2 regions of the Propioniciclava soli genome follow, and region 1 is predicted to be linked to the other one. Evidence: riboswitches for the same ligand, from Rfam matches in the RefSeq annotation. Region 1 holds a riboswitch; the other holds the start of a gene.
The links. A riboswitch is a leader RNA that binds a small molecule or an ion and turns the genes downstream of it on or off. The one in region 1 is predicted to bind cobalamin.
Positions count from the first base shown of each region.

Region 1 (7,336 bases):
CGCTCGCCAGCACGGTCACGTCACCCCTGCGCTGCGCTGACGATATGGGGGGCCAGCTGTTCGGCCGCCCACACCCCCGACAGCGGTCCGCTGCGGGCCAGCGCCCACGGCACGTTGCCCTCGTACTCCTGGCCGTCGATGGTGAAGCTCTGCCGGCCGTCCGAGGTGGCGTTGTTCACGATGTGGACGAGCCGGCCGTCCTGAACCGCCGGCAGCGCCTGGAACAGCGGCTGATCCGTGACAGTCGCGGCATGGCCGTCGGAATTGTCCGAGAACAGAATCACATCGGCGTCGATGGCGCTGATGAGCTCTTGGCTGATCTCCTGGCGGTACTGCAGCCCGGAGGCACCGGCCGGTACGGCGAAGCCCATCTGCTCGAAGACGCGGGCCACCGCGCTTCCCTGCGACGAGTGGTACTGCAGGCCGCCTTCCTCGCCGTAGTAGACGACGTAGCTGAGGGTGCGGCCCTGCAGCTCGGGATGATCGGAACGGAAGGTGGCGAAGAACTCCTCCTCGGCATCGAGCGCCGTCTGGGCCGCCTGGGACAGGTCGAGGGTCTGGCCGAGGCGAGCCAGGAGATCCGGCCAGTCCGTGGCGCGCGTCTGCTCGGAGGCAGACTCGCCCGAATCGAGCACTGGCGCGATCGAGCTGAGCCGGTCATAGGTGTCGGTCAGGTCGCCGAGGGCAATGATGAGATCGGGATCGGCCGCCGCGATCTGCTCGAAGGGCAGGGTGCCGTCGTTCATGACGAACCTGTCGGGTATGGGCTCACCGAGCGCTTGTTCGAGCCACACGTCGGTGGTGTACTCACTCGCCAGGGCCGGGGTGACGCCGATCGCGGCGAGCGCCTGCGCGTCATCCTGGGATCCGGTGACCGCTGCGATGCGGGCTGGACGCTCGGTCAGCGTCGTCGTACCCCACTGCGTGGTCAGTTCCAGGGGGTATCGGGTCACTCCCTCGGCCGCTGGCAGCAAGCTGGCGTCCGCCGCGGCGCTGGTGGTGGCCTCAGTGGCCGATTCACCCCCCGTCGACGTGGGCGTCGACGCGGTGCCGCAGCCCGCCAACGTCACCGCGATCCCTGCCGCGAACATCTTGATCCCGACGCGCCGGGACACCTGGACCTTCACCGTCTCCTCCTTCGCGGGTGGCACCCGCCAACCCGTCACGCCCCCACCTACAGGCCAGCTTAGGTTAGCCTAACCTAACGTGCACACGGCCTGTGTCCGGCCTCTGGCCTGCTCCGGGGCTCGAAACGCGGCAGACTTGCGAAACCCCACCATTTACAAAATGCAGATGACACCATTTTCGCATGGGTTAGGGCAGCCTCACCTAGCTGTCGTCATTGTCATTTCAGGGCTACCGTGGTGAATGTTCCACCGATGACCAGCCGAGAGGAAACGACCATGAGCACCGTCACTGCCATCAAGTCCTGCGCCATGATGGAGTGTGCATTCAACTCCGACGGCTGCACCGCCTACGCCATCACGGTGGGCGGCCAGAAGGACGCCAGCTGCGTCACCTTCGTGACCCTCGACGCCCGAGGCGGTCTCGGGACCGCGGACGCCCACGTGGGCGCCTGCCAGCGCCTCGAGTGCGTTCACAACGCCGATCTCATGTGCACCGCAGACAGCATCGGCGTCAGCGCCGATGCAAACTGCGCGCAGTACGAGGTCCGCTGAGCACAGCGCTGAGCGAGCGGCCCCCGGACGGGGGGCCGCTCGCTCTTTCCTCACCGCTCGGCGTCGCACGAGGGGGCTGCCTGGGCCACCAACTGATGGACCAGGCAGTTCAGTGCGTCGGCGGAATCGGCGAGTTGCTCGAACTCACCGTGCACGACCACCAGATCTTGAGCCGTCACCAACAATAAGGTGACGCCGAGCGCGTCGACGTCTGCACAGAAAATTTGGTCCAACGTGTGGGGGCACGCATGGCCGGCGTGCGGCTTGCGCGTCACCGTTCCCGGCGTCCGCCCCACCATCACCGACCAGCACACATCCTTCAGGGCAGCGTCGCTGCATGCGGTCACCAGCGAGAGACCGGTCAAACCACCGTCCAGCGCGGGCGGCGCAAGGGGCAGCTCCGCGTGCGGCACCACCACCGCGCCGGACAGGTCGTGCACCACCAGGCGATCCAGCAGCAGCCAACCCAGGCGAGCCCCGGGAACCGTCAGGCTCTGGCGCAGCGCCTCCGGTAGCGAGCCGTCCACCAGACGCGCGTCCGTCTCATCGTCCTCGGCCCACACCAGACCGCCCAAGGCATGGGCGGACGCCACCACGGTGGACACGCGAGGATCCAGGGAGTTCTTCACCAGATCCAGCCGCACGTCGACGACCCGCCCCGGCTGCTCCTCGGCCCACCGACCGCGTGGCAGAGCCACCACCGCGAGAGCGCCGTCCGCAGCCACCCCGTGCACGACAGGGTCGAGCGTCTCACCCAGGCGGTAGGCGAAAAGGGTGGCGGCCGCAGAGCCCTGGAGCATGCGGACGGCGAGCAGACGGCTGCGGTCGTCGCAGGCGAGGGCATCCGGCATGCCGGTCGAGACGGTCACGAGAGGTCCTCCAGCCGGGTCCCGCCATATTGGGAACACCATGGTTGCGTAATGTGGTTAGGGGAGCCTAACCCGCTTGGGCCGGTCGGCGTCAACGCACCGCCGGGGCCGTCTCATCCCTCGATCACGCCCTGTCACGCCGAGACCACGCGCGACGTGGACCCTGGTCGAGCGGGCGGCCTCGTGTGCGCCGTCGAGGCGGCATGCTGGCTTTACAGGGTTACACCGATGTGATTACTATCCGTAGTGCTGGTTCGTCCACCCAACCCCTAGGTGTAGGGGTTGGGGGGCGAGACAACAGGGAACCCGGTGTGAATCCGGGACTGCCCCGCAGCGGTGAGAGGGAACGACCGGCGACACCAAGCACTGGCCGAAAGGCTGGGAAGCGTTGCCCAGTAGGACCAACGCCCCACGGCGTCCGCCCTCGAGTCCGAATACCTGCCAGCGCCGGGGGGTCGCGTCGCGGCCACCCGGTTCGTCCGACCACACGGTCTCGCGGGAAGACCGGGCGCACTCGTGCTCCCTCCCTCGCGACCCCCTGCTTCGAGGAGAGAGCATGGCGAACACGATCACCGTCTACAGCAAGCCCGCGTGCGTGCAGTGCACCGCCACCTACCGGGCCATGGACAAGCTGGGCCTGGAGTACGAGGTGATCGACCTCGCCGAGGACGAGGCGGCGCTGCTGGCGGTGATGGCGATGGGCTACCAGCAGGTTCCCGTCGTCGTCGACGGCGAGGAGCACTGGGGCGGGTTCCGCCCCGACCGCATCAAGGCTGCGGCGCAGCGCGTCCACGTCGCCTGAACGCGGCGGCCGTGCGCGTCGTCTACTTCTCGTCGGCCTCGGAGAACACCCACCGTTTCATCCAGAAGCTCGGCGTGGATGCAGACCGGATCCCGCTGCACCCCAGCGAGGAGCCGCTGGCCGTCAGCCAGCCGTATGTTCTCGTGGTTCCCACGTACGGGGGCGGCAGCACCGGCGGCGCGGTTCCCAAGCAGGTGATCCGGTTCCTCAACGACCCGGACAACCGCTCCCTGATCCGCGGGGTGATCTCCGCGGGCAACACCAACTTCGGCGAGGCCTACTGCTTGGCCGGCGACATCGTGGCCGCCAAGTGCCACGTTCCCCTCCTCGATCGCTTCGAACTCCTGGGCACCCCCGACGATGTCGAACGTGTCCGTGAAAGGCTCTCCCACCCATGACCACGACCCTCACCGACACCGGCGCCGAGGTCGTCACCGGCGACCACGACTACCACGCGCTCAACGCGCTGCTGAACCTCTACGACGCGGACGGGAACATCCAGTTCGACGCCGACCGGCGCGCCGCGCGGGAGTACTTCCTGCAGCACGTGAACCAGAACACGGTGTTCTTCCACTCGCTGAAGGAGAAGCTCGACTACCTGGTCGAGGAGGGCTACTACGAGCCCGGGGTTCTCCAGCGCTACGACTTCGAGTTCATCAAGAGCCTGTTCAAACGCGCCTACGCGGTGAAGTTCCGGTTCCCCACGTTCATGGGGGCGTTCAAGTACTACACGTCCTACACGCTGAAGACGTTCGACGGACGCCGCTACCTGGAGCGCTTCGAGGATCGCGTCTGCCTCGTGGCGCTCACCCTGGCCGCGGGCGACCGCCCGCTCGCCGAGCACATCGTCGACGAGGTGATGGCGGGGCGCTTCCAGCCCGCCACCCCGACGTTCCTCAACGCCGGGAAGGCGTCGCGGGGGGAGCTGGTGTCCTGCTTCCTGCTGCGGATCGAGGACAACATGGAGTCGATCGCCCGCGCGATCAATGCCTCGCTGCAGCTCTCCAAGCGGGGCGGCGGCGTCGCGCTGTCGCTGACCAACATCCGGGAGGCCGGTGCGCCGATCAAGAAGATGCAGAACCAGTCCTCCGGTGTGATCCCCGTCATGAAGCTGCTGGAGGATTCGTTCTCCTACGCCAACCAGCTCGGTGCCCGCCAGGGGGCCGGCGCGGTGTACCTGAACGCCCACCACCCGGACATCCTCGCCTTCCTCGACACGAAGCGGGAGAACGCCGACGAGAAGATCCGGATCAAGACCCTGAGCCTGGGTGTCGTCATTCCCGACATCACCTTTGAGCTGGCGCGCAACAACGAGGACATGTACCTGTTCAGCCCCTACGACATCGAGCGCGTGTACGGGGTCGCGTTCAGCGAGATCTCGGTGACCGAGAAGTACCGGGAAATGGTCGAGGACAAGCGGATCACCAAGAGGAAGATCAATGCCCGCAAGTTCTTCCAGACCCTCGCCGAGATCCAGTTCGAGTCGGGCTACCCCTACCTGATGTTCGAGGACACCGTGAACGCCGCCAACCCGATCGACGGCAGGGTGACGATGTCGAACCTGTGCTCGGAGATCCTGCAGGTGTCGACGCCCTCAACCTATGGCGAGGATCTGACCTTCGATGAGGTGGGCAAGGACATCTCCTGCAACCTGGGTTCGCTGAACATCGCGAAGGCGATGGACTCGCCCCACTTCGGGCGGACCATCGAGACGGCGGTGCGCGCCCTGACGGCCGTCTCCAACCAGTCCAACATCGCGTGCGCCCCCAGCATCGAGCGCGGCAACGCCATGAGCCACGCCATCGGCCTCGGCCAGATGAACCTGCACGGCTACCTGGCGCGCGAGTCGATCCACTACGGGTCGGACGAGGGCCTGGACTTCACCAACATGTACTTCTACGCCGTGACGTTCCACGCCATCGCCGCGTCCTGCCGGATCGCCCGCGAGCGCGGCGTCCGCTTCGACGGTTTCGAGAGCAGCGCGTACGCCACCGGGGCCTACTTCGCCAAGTACACCGACGGTGACTGGACGCCCCGGACGCCCCGGGTGGCGGCCCTGTTCGCCGACGCCGGCATCCACCTCCCCACGCCGGACGACTGGCGTGCGCTCGCGGCCGAGGTGGCCGAGCACGGGCTCTACAACCAGAACCTGCAGGCCGTGCCGCCGACGGGGTCGATCAGCTACATCAACCACGCCACCAGCTCGATCCACCCGATCGTGGCGAAGATCGAGATCCGTAAGGAGGGCAAGATCGGGCGCGTCTACTACCCAGCTCCGTACATGACAAACGACAACTTGGAGTACTACGCCGACGCCTATGAGATCGGCCCGGAGAAGATCATCGACACCTACGCCGAGGCGACCAAGCACGTCGACCAGGGGTTGTCGCTGACGCTGTTCTTCCCCGACACGGCGACCACGCGTGACATCAACAAGGCGCAGATCTATGCCTGGCGCAAGGGGATCAAGACGCTCTACTACATCCGACTGCGACAGCTGGCGCTCGCCGGCACCGAGGTCGACGGCTGCGTCAGCTGCATGCTCTGACACGACACGAGGAACAAGACGAATGACGAACAATCTCACCCTGCTGCGCGGCGTCCAGGCCATCAACTGGAACCGCATCACCGACCAGGTCGACTCCGACGTGTGGGACCGGCTGACCTCGAACTTCTGGCTGCCGGAGAAGGTGCCGCTCTCCAACGACGTGCCGTCCTGGCGCACGCTCAAGCCCCACGAACAACTGATGACCACGCGCGTGTTCACCGGCCTGACCATGCTCGACACCATCCAGGGCACCGTGGGGGCCGTGTCGCTCATCCCGGACGCCCGGACGCCGCACGAGGAGGCCGTCTACACGAACATCGCGTTCATGGAGTCGGTGCACGCCAAGAGCTACAGCTCGATCTTCTCCACGCTGATCTCCACCACGGAGATCGATGACGCCTTCCGGTGGAGCGAGGAGAACGAGTACCTCCAGCGCAAGGCACAGATCATCCTCGACTTCTACTACGGCGACGACCCCGAGAAGCGCAAGGTGGCCTCCACGATGCTGGAGTCGTTCCTGTTCTACTCCGGCTTCTACGCGCCGATGTACTGGTCGAGCCGGGCGAAGCTGACGAACACCGCCGACCTGATCCGCCTGATCATCCGCGACGAGGCCGTGCACGGCTACTACATCGGCTACAAGTTGCAGCGGGCCCTCGCCGAAGCCGACCAGTCACGTCGCGATGAACTCAAGGACTACACCTTCGAGTTGCTGTATGAGCTCTACGACAACGAGGAGTCCTACACCGAGGACCTCTACGATCCGCTCGGGCTGACCGAGGACGTCAAGATGTTCCTGCGCTACAACGCCAACAAGGCCCTGATGAACCTCGGCTACGAGGCACTCTTCCCCAAGGACGCCGTGGCGGTCTCGCCGGCCATCCTGGCGGCACTGTCACCGAATGCCGACGAGAACCACGACTTCTTCTCCGGGTCGGGCTCCTCGTACGTGATGGGCAAGGCCGTCAACACCGAGGACGAGGACTGGGACTTCTGACATGCCGATTCGCACCACGACGTCCGGCAGCCTGCCGCGCACGGACGCCCTCATCGCCGCCAACGCCGCCCGCCACGTGGCCGACGACGGCTACACGCTGCTGCGCACGCCCGAGTTCGACCGGCTTGTCACCCAGGCCGTCGCGGACGTGGTCGATCGCCAGCGCGCCGCCGGCATCACACTGCTGGGTGACGGGGAGTTCGGCAAGGCCATGTCGAACCCCGTCGACTACGGCGCTTGGTGGTCCTACTCGTTCCAACGGGTGGCTGGGCTTGCCCTGACCGAGTTGAACCTGTTCAACCAGCCGGCGGCGACGTCGTCCCCGGGGAACGTCGTCCTGACGTCGTTCGGCGACCGGCGGGACCGTCAGCGCTTCCCGCGTGTCTATTCGGACCCGGTCGATGAAGGAGGCGTCCACACCGGACGGGTGGCCACCGATTC
Region 1 covers NZ_CP115965.1:66,862-74,197, reverse strand. Annotated here, with positions in the region: gene PCC79_RS00335 (FecCD family ABC transporter permease) at 1-19, opposite strand, end outside; gene PCC79_RS00330 (ABC transporter substrate-binding protein) at 21-1,127, opposite strand; gene PCC79_RS00325 (DUF1540 domain-containing protein) at 1,404-1,679, shown strand; gene PCC79_RS00320 (hypothetical protein) at 1,730-2,548, opposite strand; cobalamin riboswitch at 2,782-3,008, shown strand; gene nrdH (glutaredoxin-like protein NrdH) at 3,105-3,350, shown strand; gene nrdI (class Ib ribonucleoside-diphosphate reductase assembly flavoprotein NrdI) at 3,362-3,748, shown strand; gene nrdE (class 1b ribonucleoside-diphosphate reductase subunit alpha) at 3,745-5,898, shown strand; gene nrdF (class 1b ribonucleoside-diphosphate reductase subunit beta) at 5,921-6,895, shown strand.

Region 2 (7,336 bases), 1.4 Mb from region 1:
GTGTCGAAATGCGCCGTCGTGATCACGGGGTCAGGCTAGCGGCGCGAGCGGCGTCCGCACAGCCGTTTCCCACAGGTCGGACGCCGGGGCGACCGGGGCGACCCGGGCGTCAGTAGTCGATGCCGCGGCGCGCGCGGACGCCGGTGGCGTGGGCGTGCTTCACGTTGCGCATCTCGGTGACCGTGTCGGCCAGGTCAACCAGCGAGGCGTGGGCGTTGCGGCCGGTGCAGATGACGTTGGTGGACGCCGCGCGCTCCCGGATCCGGGCCACGACCGTCTCGGCGTCGAGCCAGCCGTAGGTGAGCGGGTAGGTCACCTCGTCGAGCACGACGAGGCGGTACTCCCCGGACGTCAACACGCGGTCGGCCAGACGCCACGCCTCGCGGGCGATGCCGGCGCTCCGGTCGAGGTCGTCGCTCTCCCAGGTGAAGCCGTCGCCGTGGGTGAACCAGTCGACCCCCAGGCGGCGGGCCGACTCCGCCTCCCCCACGCGCCAGCGTCCCGACTTCATGAACTGCACCACGCAGGACGGCCAGCCGCGGGCGGCGGCGCGCATCAGCATGCCGAAGGCGGCGGTCGACTTCCCCTTGCCGTCGCCGGTGTTGACGAACACCAGCGAGTCAACGTCCCGGCGCGGCGGCAGGGGGCGGTCGTGTGTCGGCAGGTCGGTCACAGGGGGCTCCTTGCGGGGATGGGATGGGCGTGCGCGTCAGCGGCTCACCGGGCGGACGGGGATGACGGCGGGGCCGGCGGGGCGGGGCAGCACGTCGACGCGGGCGCCATAGGTCTCGTTCAGTTGTCGGGCGTCCAGCACGGCCGCGGGCGGGCCGTCCTGCACGAGGACGCCCCGGTCGAGCAGCACCATGCGGTCGGCGTACTGGGCGGCCAGCGTGAGGTCGTGCATGGCGGCCAGCACGGTGAGCCCGCGCTCGTGGCGCTGTTCGTCCACCAGGTCGAGCACCGACTGCTGGTGCCCGATGTCGAGGGCGCTGGTCGGCTCGTCGAGCAGAAGCAGGGTCGGCTGCTGGCACAGGGCGCGGGCCAGCATGACGCGCTGCAGTTCGCCGCCGGAGAGCCGGTCGGCGGGGCGGTCGGCGAGCGTGGCCAGGCCGAGCCGGGTGAGCTCGTGCTGCACGGCGGCCCGGTCGGTGGCCGACTCGGTGCCGAAGCGGCGCAGGAAGGGCGTCCGGCCGAGGGCCACCAACTCGCGGACGGTCATGCCTGTGGGCACGACGGGCTGCTGGGCCATGAGGGCCACCCGCCGAGCGAGCGCACGCCGGGAGAGCTGGTGCGGATCGTCGCTTCCGAGGCGGAGGTGGCCGGTGACGGGGGTGAGCGCAGCGATGCCGTGCAGCAGCGAGGTCTTGCCCGCCCCGTTGGGCCCGACGACGGCGACCCAGGCGCCGGCGTCCACCACGAGATCGAGGTCGTGGACGACCTGCGCCTCCCCCCGGCGGACGCCGAGGCCGCGGCACTCCAGCACGCTCACGTCATGCTCCGGTTCCGGCGGAGGACGACCAGGAAGAAGGGCGCGCCGACGAAGGCGGTGACGACGCCGATCGGCAACTCGGCGGGCGCCACGACCGATCGGGCAGCGACGTCGGCGAGCACGAGGAAGGCCGCCCCGAACAGCATGGCCAGCGGAAGGAGGAGGCGGTGGGAGGTGCCGAAGATCAGCCGGACGGCGTGGGGTACGACGATGCCGACAAACCCGATGAGCCCGCTCACCGCCACGACCGCGGTGGTGCCGAGCGTGGCGACCAGCACGAGCACGAGCCGCACCCGCGGGACGTTGATGCCGAGGCTGGCGGCCTCCACGTCGCCGACGGCGAGCACGTCGAGCGTGCGGCGGTGCAGCAGCAACAGCACCCAGCTCGCGAGCACGTACGGCAGCACCATGATGACGTCGCTCCACCCGTTGGTGCTCAGCCGGCCGAGCATCCAGCTGTAGACGGCGAGCAGCGAGTCGTCGAACCACTGCTGCACGAACGTCTGCACGGCGCTGAAGAACGCCGCGACGGCCACGCCGGCGAGCACGATGATGGTCGAGCTGCGGTGGCCCCCCACGCTGGCACCGAGGGCGTAGGTGGCGCTCACCGCCAGCAGGCCGCCGGCGAAGGCGGCCAGCGGCACCCCGAACGGGCCGATCCCGCCCCCCTGGGTGATGGCGAGCGTGGCGCCCAGGCCCGCGCCGGCCGAGACGCCGAGCAGGTACGGGTCAGCGAGCGGGTTGCGGAAGACGCCCTGGTACGCGGCGCCGGCGACGGCCAGCGTGGCGCCCACCAGGGCGCCCAGCACCACCCGCGGCAGACGGATCTGCCACAAGATGGCCTGCTGCTGGCTCGTCAGGCCCGAATCGAGCGTGACGCCGGGGAGCGCGCCGAGCAGCTCCCGGGCGACACCCGACGCCGTCAGGCCGGCCGGCCCGATCATGACGCCGGTGAGCAGCGCGATCCCGAGGACGCAGCCCGCGACCAGCCAGCGGCCCGACCGACCGATGCCACGGCTGAGGCGTGGCATGTCAAGTCGGCGGACACGGGTGAGGGCCGGCGTCCTCGGGGTCGCACTCATGCGTGGGTGGTCTGCAACGCGGTCACGTGCTCGGCCACGGTCTCGACGAAGTCGACCACGCGCGGCCCCCAGCGGCTCGCCACGTCCTCGTCGAGGACGTGGACCCGATCGCCGGTGACGGCGGACAGGCCCGACCAGCCGGCCCGCTCACCGAGCGATGCGGGCGTGACACCACAGCACTGGGTGTCGGACAGGAAGATGAGGTCGGGGTCGGCCGCGACCACGTATTCCTCGGAGAGCTGGGGGTACAGGTCGGTCGTCCCGGCGGCGTCCGCGATGCTGGTCAGCCCGAACATGCCGTAGACCTCACCGATGAACGTGTTGCCGGTGACGGTGTAGAGCGTGGGGTCGAGTTCGTGGAAGTACGTGGCCCCCTCCGTCTTCGGGGTGGCGTCGACGGCGGCCCGGATGCGCTCGTCCATCTGCGCGACCACGGCCTTCGCGTCGGCCAGGTGGCCCGTGGCCGTGCCGAGCCGCTCGATCTGGCCGTAGGCCTCGTCCAGCGTCTGGGCCGACGGGAGGGCGAGCGTCGGGACGCCGGCGTTGGCGAGGCTGCCAATCAGGTCCGCGTCACGGGTGGAGGCGACCACCAGGTCGGGCTCGTGGGCGAGGATCGCCTCCACGTTGGGGGTGTAGCCCGAGAGGTCGGTGATCGGCGCCTCGGCCGGGTAGTCGGACTGCGCGTCGACCGCGACGACCTGGTCACCCGCTCCGATCGCGAACAGCGACTCCGTGGCGGTCGGGCTCAACGAGACGATGGCGTCGGGACGCTCCGCGATGGTGACCGTCTCGGTGCTGTCCGCGGCGCCGGTGACGACGTCGACGGGGAAGGAGGCGCCCGTGGTCTGGGGGGTCGTGGCGGCCGTTGTCGTGACGGTAGGGGCGTCGGCCGTGCCGCTCGCCCCGGGCGTGGCCGGCGATCCGCAGGCCGCCAGGGCCAGCGCGAGCGCGGCGGCGCCGAGCCAGGTGAGGCGCGCAGAGCGCGTGCGAGTTGATGGGGTGTGGGGCTGGATCACCAGCATCCTCCGATTCGTTGCGGAGGACGAAGTCGTCAGCCGCAACGGGCGGGGGTGCCCACTGCGCACGGACGGCCCTTCGTCCGAGGACCTGAACGTGGTCGTGGGGCAGGTGACCTGGCTCATCCGACCGACGGTCGGCATCACAGTTGCGGCACAGCGCCGGATTTCCACCGGACTTCACTGGCATCCACGACGCCCCCGCTGGTTGCGGGGACCCGGCCAGACTAACGCATCGGATCGGCGTCCGGGCCCGGCGCTGGCGCGGCGGACGGATCGGGCTGGACGGCCGGTGCGGGCTGGACGGCCGGGTCGGCGTCCGCCCCCGGTGTGGGCTCCGCAGTCGCCCGGCGCACCTTCTCGAGCTGGCCGTGGTACCAGGTGCCGATCACCAGCAACAGGATGCCGACGACGATGAAGGCGAGCGCGCGGGCGAGGCCGGGCAGGGCACCCAGGTCGAAGAGGAACAGCTTGGCGACGGCGGCGGCGGCCAGCGCGATGGCGATGTGACGGGCCGCTTGGGCGTCCGAGGCCCGACGCAGCCCTCGGGAGAGCAGGGCGACGCTGAGGGCCATCCAGCTGACCGTGGCGACGGCGTGCGCGACCTGGAAGCCGTTCGCGACGTCGCCGAGAGTGTGGCCGAGGAGTGTGCCCGCCAGCACCACCGCCACGGTCCCGAAGAGCACCGTGCCGACCCACACCGCGTAGTTGAGAACATGGCCTCCCTCGGGCCAGTCCAGGCGGAGGGCGCGGACCACCAGCAGCGTGGCGACCAGCCCCAGCACGGACTGCACCACGTGCTCGATGCCGAGCCGGCCGTCGGCCACGGCCTGCAAGGACACGAGGGAAACCAGACTGGGCAGCCACACCAGGGCGCCGACCCCGGCGAGCAGGACGCCCACGACCATCACGGGGCGGAAGCGGACCCGCTCGGCCACCGCGAGGTAGGCGATCGCGAGGCCGAACCACAGGTAGCCCTGGTGCGCAGCATCGAAGGCGCGCAGCGCGGCCACGGCGAGGAAGAGCGCCCCCAGGGGGATGGCCGCGGCCCGGACCCAGGTGTGCACGCGCTGCGGCCAGAATCCGGCAGCGGTGGCCACCGCCCCGACGACGACGTAGGCGGCCACGGAGGGGAGCTTGTCGACGTTCCAGCCGCCGACCAGCAGCGGACCGCAGAACAGCACGAACGCGATCACGGCCGCGACGCGGGTGCCGGCGTCATTGCGCTGGTGCATCACCGCGATGAGGAGACCGCACAGCGCGAGCGCGGTGACCAGGGCGAGCAGGATCAGAGAGTCGGCCCCGCCCCGGGCCAGGATGAGGAGTTCGTCGATGGTCATGGCGAGGAACACCAGCCCGGTGGGCAGCGTGCGCGCCAGCACCAGGACGGGCCAGTCGACGGCGCGTTGGAACGCGCCGGAGGCGACGGTCAGCACGAGCATGAAGGCGAGCACGGCCAGCCGGTCGTTCTGCGACAGCAGGGGCGCCAGTACCAAGCTGCCCAACATGGCCAGGACCGCCAACCACTGGCTTCGCCAGGAGACGGCGACCCACACCCCGGCGAGGCTGACGAGGCCGGCGAGCACCAGCCCGGGCAGCACCGCGAGCAGGGGGCGTCCGGCCGGATCGGTGAAGATGGCCGTGAGCGCGACGAGGCACAGGAAGGTTGAGGCCACGCCGGTGGCGAACAGGGCTTGGGCGCCGATGTTCTTCGGGTCAAAGCGGTGCTGCCAGAAGGCCGCCGCGACGGCGGCCGCGGCGAGGCTGAGGCCGATCGTGGTGCGGGCGAGGGGGCCCAGGAAGCCGTCCTGCGGCATGAGCAGCACCAGGGCCACGCCGATGAGCGTCACCCCGGAGCCGACGATCGCAAAGATCTCCGCGAGGGACACCGGGCGCCGGGGCGGGCGGGGCGGGCTGGGTGGGCGGGGCGAGCGGGGCGGCGCGGGGAGCTGGGCTGCCGGGCGCTGGGAGGGGTGCGCCGGGGTGGGCTGGGTCGCCGGGGTGGGCTGGGGCGCCGGGGATCCGGGGCCTCGGGCCGGCGCGTCCTGCGCCGGGCCGGGCCGGCCCGGGACGACTTGCGGTGGACCCCAGGGCACGGCCGCGGGGAAGGGCGCCTGCCCCGCGGGCCTGCCGGGGAAGGGCGCGGTCCCCAGCGGTGGGCGTCCCGGCGCGTCCTGTCTCGATGTGCCCTGTCCCGATGTTCCCTGTCCCGATGTGCCCTGTCCGGATGCGCCCTGACCTGGCGCGCCCTGACCTGGCGTGTCCTGACCTGGCGCGTCGCGCGCCGCGGCATCCTGTGCCGCGGCGTCCCCGGCCACTGTGCGCTGCTGCAGGGCGAGGGCGCCCGCGAGGGCGTCCAGATCGCCGGCCAGGCGCACCAGACCGCGGGACACCTCGGCGATCTCGCCCCGGATGCGCGCGGTGATGGCGTCCGGGTCGTCGAGGCTCTGGCTGGACGCAGCGGGTGCGCGGCCGGCGTCCGGGCCGGGCGTGTGGGTCATCGCGGATCCTTTGCTGGGGCTGGCACCACCTTCCCGCACCGGGCGCCTCACGCGAGGGCGACACAGCGGCGCCGGGGCGAAACGCCGTCCGGCGAGGGCAACGGGGAGTGGCTGGGGCGACTGACCCGATGGAGTGGTGCGAAAAATGTCAGAGGCGGGTTGGAGGATGGTGTCATGAGCACGGGAGCAGCCGGGGTGGTGAGTCGTGACAGCGTGAACGCGCTGGCCGACGACCTCGCGCGCGGTGCGCTGCCGCGGGACGCGGATGCGCTCGCCGAGCTGCTCACGGGGCTGGAGGAGCTGAAGGCCACTGCTGCGGCGATCCAGGCGCGCGCCTCGGTGGCCCTGTCCGAGGTGCTGGTCGCGGAGCAGCGGGCCGGGGGCGTGCCCGCCGCACGCCTGGGGCGTGGGGTGGGTGCCGCGATCGCGGTGGCCCGGCGCGAGTCCCCGCACGCGGGCGACCGCTGGCTGGGCTTCGCCAAGGCGATCACGGCCGAGATGCCGCACACGCTCGCGCTGCTGAGCGCCGGGGTGCTGAGCGAGTACCGGGCGACGTTGCTGGTGCGCGAGACGGCCTGCCTCAGCCGGGAGGATCGCGCCGCCGTCGACGCCCAGGTGTGCGCCGACCCGGCCCAGCTGGCCACCTGGGGCAACCGCCGGATCGCGGCGGAGGCGCGTCGCATCGCGCAGCGGCTCGATCCGGCGTCCAGCGTGGAACGTCATCGCCGGGCGGTGGAGGAGCGCTGCGTGAGCCTGCGTCCTGCTCCCGACGGCATGACCTACCTCACCGCTCTGCTCCCGCTGACCCAGGGCGTGGCCGCGTACGCCGCCCTCGTGCGGGGTGCGGACACCGTGCTGGCGGCCGGTGACCCTCGGTCACGGGGGCAGATCCGGGCCGACCTCCTCGTCCAGCGCCTCACCGGCCAGGCCGCGGCGGACGCGGTGGGCGTCGGCGTGTACCTGCTCATGTCGGACGCGACGCTGCTGGACGCCGGCACCGAACCGGCCCAGGTGGTGGGGCACGGCTCGCTGCCCGCTCCCCTCGCCCGGGCCCTCGTGACGCGCGCGGTGGACGCCGGCGTGGCGGCGTGGGTGCGCCGGCTGTACCAGCGCCCCGGGGACGCCGAGCTCGTGGGGCTGGACGCGCGCAGCCGGGTGTCCCCCGCGGGTCTGGCTGACTGGATCGGTGTGCGGGACCAGACGTGCCGCACGCCTTGGTGCGATGCCCCGATCCGGCACATCGACCAC
Region 2 covers NZ_CP115965.1:2,523,675-2,531,010, forward strand. Annotated here, with positions in the region: gene cobO (cob(I)yrinic acid a,c-diamide adenosyltransferase) at 110-673, opposite strand; gene PCC79_RS11325 (ABC transporter ATP-binding protein) at 710-1,489, opposite strand; gene PCC79_RS11330 (iron ABC transporter permease) at 1,486-2,571, opposite strand; gene PCC79_RS11335 (ABC transporter substrate-binding protein) at 2,568-3,587, opposite strand; cobalamin riboswitch at 3,678-3,821, opposite strand; gene PCC79_RS11340 (DUF2339 domain-containing protein) at 3,815-6,088, opposite strand; gene PCC79_RS11345 (HNH endonuclease) at 6,263-7,336, shown strand, end outside.
Region 2: it holds a riboswitch for cobalamin, as region 1 does, so the genes downstream of both, PCC79_RS11335 (ABC transporter substrate-binding protein) here and nrdH (glutaredoxin-like protein NrdH) in region 1, are expected to answer to the same signal.